DNA from 2 places in the Delftia sp. WSY_22 genome. Region 1 is predicted to be linked to the other one. Evidence: riboswitches for the same ligand, from Rfam matches in the RefSeq annotation. Region 1 holds a riboswitch; the other holds the start of a gene.
The links. A riboswitch is a leader RNA that binds a small molecule or an ion and turns the genes downstream of it on or off. The one in region 1 is predicted to bind glycine.
Positions count from the first base shown of each region.

Region 2: another riboswitch for glycine. It lies ahead of ACF8NF_RS22035 (D-amino acid dehydrogenase); the one in region 1 lies ahead of gcvT (glycine cleavage system aminomethyltransferase GcvT).

Region 1 covers NZ_JBICKN010000018.1:336,345-339,748, forward strand. The annotation lists gene ACF8NF_RS11395 (fatty acid--CoA ligase) at 1-1,212, opposite strand, end outside; glycine riboswitch at 1,382-1,493, shown strand; glycine riboswitch at 1,509-1,627, shown strand; gene gcvT (glycine cleavage system aminomethyltransferase GcvT) at 1,653-2,819, shown strand; gene gcvH (glycine cleavage system protein GcvH) at 2,953-3,327, shown strand; gene gcvP (aminomethyl-transferring glycine dehydrogenase) at 3,399-3,404, shown strand, end outside.
Region 2 covers NZ_JBICKN010000050.1:33,977-37,380, reverse strand. The annotation lists gene ACF8NF_RS22040 (beta strand repeat-containing protein) at 1-654, opposite strand, end outside; glycine riboswitch at 1,043-1,153, shown strand; gene ACF8NF_RS22035 (D-amino acid dehydrogenase) at 1,247-2,578, shown strand; gene ACF8NF_RS22030 (FIST N-terminal domain-containing protein) at 2,620-3,404, opposite strand, start outside.

The DNA of each region.
Region 1 (3,404 bases):
GGCGCGGGTGTTGGCGTCGGGGCGGTTGAGGTAGCCGGCCATCATGCAGGGGCCGCGCACGAGGATTTCGCCCACCTCGCCGGGCAGGCAGGCCTCGGCCGGGTCGGTGGGGGCGTTGTCTTCGCGCAGGCGGGCCACGATGAGGTCATGGCCCATGGAGGGCAGTCCGGCCGAGCCCGCGTGCGAGAGTTGCTCGCGCGGCAGCAGGACGGACATGCAGGGGCCCATTTCCGTGGTGCCGTAGACCTGGACCAGGTCGCAGCCGACCTTGCGCGTCCATTCGCGGATCAGGTGCGGCGCCATGGAGGCGCCGCCGTACTCCACCAGCCTCAGCGCGGGCGCCTGCTCAGGCGAGGCAATGGGGTCGGCCAGCAGCATGGTGATCATGGTGGGCGCCGCGAAGAAGAAGCTCACGCGCTCTTCGCGGATCAGGCGCCAGGCCTCGGCCACGTCGAAGCGGCGCAGCAGCACCTGGGTGGCGCCGGCCTGCAGGCGCGGCAGAAAGCTGGTGTGCAGCTCGGCCGTGTGGTTGAGCGGCGCCATGGCCAGGCCCACGTCGTCGCGCGTGAACTGCATGGTCTGGTGCATGAGGGCGTTGTGCGCCAGCTTGCTGCGGTGCGTATGCAGCACGCCCTTGGGCCGGCCCGTGGTGCCGCTGGTGTACATGAGGATGCAGGGGTCGCTCTCGCGCACATGGGCCTGGGGCGGCGCGCTGCTGCGGCCCCTGGCCAGGGCGGACAGGCGCTGCGTGGCCCAGACCGGCAGCGGGTCGGCCGGGGCATCGTCGGCAAAGATCCAGTGCTCGATGCCCGTTCCAGTGCCGCCGCCTTCGGCCTTGAGCAGGGCCTGGGCGCGTGCGGCCACCTCGCCGCCCTCGTGCTCGAAGACCAGGGCGCGCGCTGCGCCGTCCTTGAGGATGAAGGCCAGCTCCTGCGCCGCCAGCCGGTAGTTGATGGGGTTGAAGATGGCGCCCAGGCGCGCGGCCGCCAGCATGGTGAAGACAAAGGCCGGCGTGTTGTAGAGAAAGGCTGCGACCACGTCGCCATGGCCTATGCCCAGCTCGGCCAGGCCATGGGCGTGGCGGTTGACTTCGGCATCGAGCTGGGCGTAGGTCCAGGCGCGGCGCTCGCCGCCCTCCCACGCGACCAGGGCTTCCTTGTTCGGCAGGTAACGTGCCGGCCAGGCCAATGTGTCTCCCAGCGTCTGCTGCATGTGCGCTTCTTCCTTCTCGCTCACGAGATTTCATATATCGATGCACCTCAATGTAGGAGATTTTTTAGACAGTTATGCAATTTGCAAATGCATCCATGCAGGCAAGCGCATGGAGTTGCAGTCGGCCCGCGGAAATCCCGAAGCCGCGCGGACGCTGGCCGCAGCTAGAATGCGCCGGTCAGGAGAGAGTGCCCGCCCGGCCGCAACGGTCGCAGGCAGCGGCACCGCCGAAGGCGCAGGGTTCGCCCCGAACGCTCAGGCAAAAGGACTGGCACCGCCTGCCGCCACGGCCGCAGGCGTTCCTAGCTGGAGAGAGATGCAGGGCACGGCGGTGTGCCCCATCCACCGAAGGAGCAAGCCCCACGCATGGAAGGTGCGGGTGAATCTCTCAGGTAAAGCGGACAGCAGGGCAGCACATCCCGGAGGACCGGGATGGCGTTATGCCTTGTTCCTTGCCTGAAAGAGAGCCCTCCTTGTCCGCTGCCTCCACCACCGATCTGCTCAGGACCCCGCTGTTCGACCTGCACCAGGAACTGGGCGCGCGCATGGTGCCGTTTGCCGGCTACTCCATGCCCGTGCAATACCCGCAGGGGCTGATGGCCGAGCACCTGCACACGCGCGAGGCGGCAGGCCTGTTCGATGTCTCGCACATGGGCCAGATCAGCCTGCGCGGCCCGGATGCCGGCGCGGCGCTGGAATCGCTGCTGCCCATGGACGTGCTGGGCCTGGGCGAACACCGCCAGCGCTACGGCCTGCTGCTCAACGACGCGGGCGGCATTCTGGACGACCTGATGTTCGTGCGCCGCGAGGACGACCTGTTCCTGATCGTCAACGGCGCCTGCAAGCATGAAGACCTGGCGCACATCCAGGCCCGCATCGGCCAGCGCTGCGAAATCGAGCCCCAGTTCGACCGGGGCCTGCTGGCGCTGCAGGGCCCGCAGGCCGCAGCCGCCATGGAGCGCCTGCTGCCCGACACGGCCGGCCTGGTGTTCATGACAGGCGGCCACTTCGACTGGGAGGGGGCCGAGCTGTACATCACGCGCAGCGGCTACACCGGCGAGGACGGCTTCGAGATCTCCTTGCCCGCCAGCCACGCCGAGGCCTTTGCCCGTGCCCTGCTGGCCCAGCCCGAAGTCAGGCCCGTGGGCCTGGGCGCGCGCAATTCGCTGCGCCTGGAAGCCGGCCTGTGCCTGTACGGCAACGATCTGGACACGACCACCACCCCGGCCGAGGCCGCCCTGAACTGGGCCGTGCAGAAGGTCCGCCGCGCAGGTGGCGAGCGCGAAGGCGGCTTTCCCGGCGCGGCCACCGTGCTGGCCCAGCTGCAGTCGCCCGAGCTGCTCACGCGCAAGCGCGTGGGCCTGGTGGCCCTGGAGCGCGTGCCCGTGCGCGAAGGCACGGAGCTGCTGGATGCCGGCGGCCGCAAGGTCGGCCAGGTCACCAGCGGCCTGCTGTCGCCCACGCTGAACCAGCCCGTGGCCCTGGCGTACGTGGAGCCGGGCAGCGCCGCCGTCGGCACCACGCTGCAGGCCATGGTGCGCGGCAAGGCCGTGCCCATGCAGGTGCAGGCCACGCCCTTCGTGGCGCCCCGCTATCACCGCGGTTGAGGACAGCCTGCGCGCTTGGCGTGGATCGAGTTCGGCGGATTCGTTTTTCCTGCCATCGCATGCCGCTACAGTGCGCACTGACCTTTCTCAAACCGCCTTTCACAGGTTTTTTCAGTTTCTATCGGAGCAAGCCATGAGCATCCAGTATTCCAAGGACCACGAGTGGATCAACGCCGCCAACCCTGACGCGGCCATCGTCGGCATCACCCTCCACGCGCAGGATGCGCTGGGCGACGTGGTGTTCGTCGACCTGCCCGCCGTGGGTACCAGCTTCAACCAGGGCGATGTGGCCGGCGTGGTCGAGTCCGTCAAGGCCGCCGCCGATGTCTACATGCCCGTCAGCGGCGAGATCGTCGAAGTCAACGAGGCCCTGCGCGACGACCCCTCCCTGGCCAACAGCGACCCGCTGGGCGAAGGCTGGTTCTTCAAGGTCAAGCTCAGCGACGCAGGCCAGCTGGCCGCGCTGCTCGACGAAGCCGCCTACACGGCCTTTGCCCAGAGCAACTGACGCCACTTTCCGGCCAGGACGGGCGCCAGGGCCCGCCCTGGCGCTTTTCAGCTTTTGAGACAGGTCCCTCCATGCTG
Region 2 (3,404 bases), on a different contig from region 1:
TGTCGGCGCAAAGACGATGGAAACATCGGCACTCGGATCCAGCGTTTGCAGCGTGTAGTTGGCTGCCTGAATGGCCGCTCGCAGCGTACATGCGCCAGCAAAGGTGCCCCCCAGCGTGCTGACACAGGTGGTTGGTGTCGTTGCATTGGCATTGGGAGCATCGCTGTTGTCGGTGACCGTGAAGACGATGGTCGCCGCCAGTGCCGTGGATGAGATACCCGCGCATGAAAGCAGCAGCAAAGAGAAAAGGCACTTCGCTGCACGCCACTTGCGAAAAAATGCCGAACCAGGCAGGCGATTGAGAGCATGCATGATATTCCCCGTTTTCTCAAGGAGATATGACAGGAAAATGATTTTCCCAATGGCAATGGCCATCAGTTGTACCCAGCGCATTTGCATCGCCGTACCTCGAATAGTTCTATTTGAATCACGAGCCCACAACTCACCTTGCAGCCGGTGAGTTTGGAAGCAAAATTTTTCGCGCAGATCCTGCGCGTCAATCAAAAAAAGGCGGATTTCCATCAACGCTTGCGCGCTGCTCCACTGCCTATTGAGCGGACACACCTTCAGTCGGGTTTGCGACGCAAAACATTCCTCCCTCGACAAACCATATTCACCGTGCTTGTATTTTTTCAGTGATGGACCAGTTTCCATGGACCCGCACCTGTGCAACGGTAAGTCGCCTATCAGACATATATACAACCCATGGTTAACCCATGCAGGTCCAATCGACCAGAACAAGCACTGACAAACCACTGCACATATCGATAGGCTAAATCATGTTTTTTTCTATTTCAATAGTTTTTTTACATGAAACCGGAGACACGTACCAGCGCTACGAGGGAGGCGCTTGAGCGATCTAGGGAATACCCTGAATCAGCCACACCACATACAGGTAACTGGTGGTATCCCCAATACGACTGGAGCTGGCTGCGCAAGCCCCATAGAATCGCCCCTGCAGGAGAGCAGGCGGGCGCCACGGTGCCGAGCCTCACCGAAGGCGCAAACTCCCATACACGCTCAGGTTCCGTACTGCAAACACAACATGCCGTCTGGAGAGCCGCCGCACGCAATGTGCGGCGCACCGAAGGAGCAAGCCCCGTTCCCATGGACGGCGGTGAATCTCTCAGGTACCAAGGACAGGGGGAGCGGCAGCTGCGTCACGACGGACGCCGGCTGCCTGCTATCCAGACCATAGCGGCCAGCTTTCGCGTGACCCGGCACATGCCTTTGAAAGGGCATCGTCATGCGCGTCATCGTTCTCGGAGCCGGTCTGATCGGCACCACGTCGGCCTACTATCTGCAATCCCTCGGTCATGAAGTGACCGTCATCGACCGCCAGGCCGCGCCCGGCGCCGAAACCAGCTTCGCCAACGGCGGGCAGATCTCGGTCAGCCATGCCGAGCCCTGGGCCAACCCCGGCGCACCGCTGAAGCTGCTGGGCTGGCTGGGCCGGCAGGATGCCCCCCTGCTGTTCCGCCTGCGCGCCGACATGCGCCAGTGGCTCTGGGGCCTGTCCTTCCTGCGCAACTGCACGCCCGCGCGCACGCGCCACAACATCCAGCAGATCGTGCGCCTGGGCACCTACAGCCGCGAGGCCCTGCAGCAGCTGCGGTCGGACACCGGCATCCAGTACGAGCAGCGCACGCAGGGCATCCTGCACTTCTATACGAACGCCCGCGAGTTCGAGGGCGCGCTCAAGCCCACCGAGCAGATGCAGGCCCTGGGCTGCGACCGCCGCCTGATCGATGCCGACGAGGCCGTGCGCCTGGAGCCGGCCCTGGCCCATGTGCGCGGGCAGATAGCGGGCGCCACCTATACGGCCGAGGATGAATCGGGCGACGCCAACCTCTTCACACGCGAGCTGGCGCGCATCGCCGCCGCCACGGGCGTGCAGTTCCGCCAGAGCCACCACGTGACGGCGCTGCGCACCACGGGCGCGGGCGCCAGCCGCCATATCGACCATGTGGAGGTGACCAATGCCGAGGGCCGCTATGAACGCATCCAGGGCGACGCCTATGTGCTGGCCATGGGCTCGTTCAGCCCGCTGCTGGCCCAGCCGCTGGGGTTGCGCCTGCCCATCTATCCGGCCAAGGGCTACTCCGTGACCCTGCCGGTGCTGGACCCCGCCAAGGCCTATCAGGTCAGCCTCACGGACGACGAGTTCAAGCTGGTGTTCTCGCGCTACACGGGCGCGCAAGGCGACCGCCTGCGCATTGCGGGCACGGCCGAGTTCAACGGCTACGACCGCAACCTGGACCCCGTGCGTTGCGAGGCCATCGTGCGGCGCGTGCAGCAGCTGTTCCCCGGCGCCGGCGATACCGGGCGCGCCCAGTTCTGGAGCGGCCTGCGCCCCGCCACGCCCAGCAATGTGCCGCTGATCGGACGCTCGCCCATCGCCAACCTGTTCCTGAACACCGGCCACGGCACGCTGGGCTGGACCCATGCCTGCGGCTCCGGCATGGCGCTGGCCGACCTGGTCAGCGGCAGGCAGCCGGCCGTGGATTTCGATTTTCTGGGAGCCGCAGCCATGGACCCGGATCGCAGCGCAGGCACGGTGCGCCCGCGCGCGGTCTGAGGTGCAGACGGTGTGTACCGTGTGTACGGCGTGTACGACGCCTAGGCAGTGAACACCGTCAACACCCCGGCGAAGCGGTGCAGGCGGGCGTCCATGATCTCGGCTTCGGCAACGAAGCCGATCAATGGCACATCGCCCAGTGCGTGGCGCAGGGTGCGCAGTTCGGCATCGGGGCCGCCGAACAGGCCGCCGCCGCGGCCCCGGCAACTGATGTAGATGGCGCCACGGATGCGGGGCTGTGCCTCGCCTTCGGGCACCGCCTCCTCGGGCTCCGCCGCATCGCGCAGCGCAGCGCCCAGTTGCAGCAGTTCCTGGCGCGCCACCTGGGCCTGGCGGCGGCAGAAGATCACCGAATGCCCGGCCTCCACGGCCGAGGACAGGGCCACGCCCTGGCGCAGCGGGTCCAGGCCAACCAGGGTCAGCACCTGGGCCTCTTCGGTCAGCACGCCGTGGGCCAGGCCCCGGCCCGGCGGCGCAATGGCCGCCAGCGTGGTGCGGACCGTGGTCAGCGCGGGCTGCCAGTCGCTGCCTTCCAGCTCCACGCCCAGCAGTTGCAGCAGGCGCTGCAGGGCCGGATCGCCATCAAGCCCGGTGACCAGGGCGCCGCGCGCCTCGGTGATCTCCAGCCCCTCGCCCAGCGGCACGCAGCCCTGGGCCATGCCCGTGATGCAGGGCACGCCGGCACCGAAGGCCACGCCTGAAAAGCCACCACGAAAAATGCCGCGCGCGTCCGCATGCTGCGCATGCAGATCCTCGGTACGGCAGGCGATCTGCACGCCCTCCACGCCATCTTCCCCGTCATCGCCCACGCCGCCGAACAGCAGGC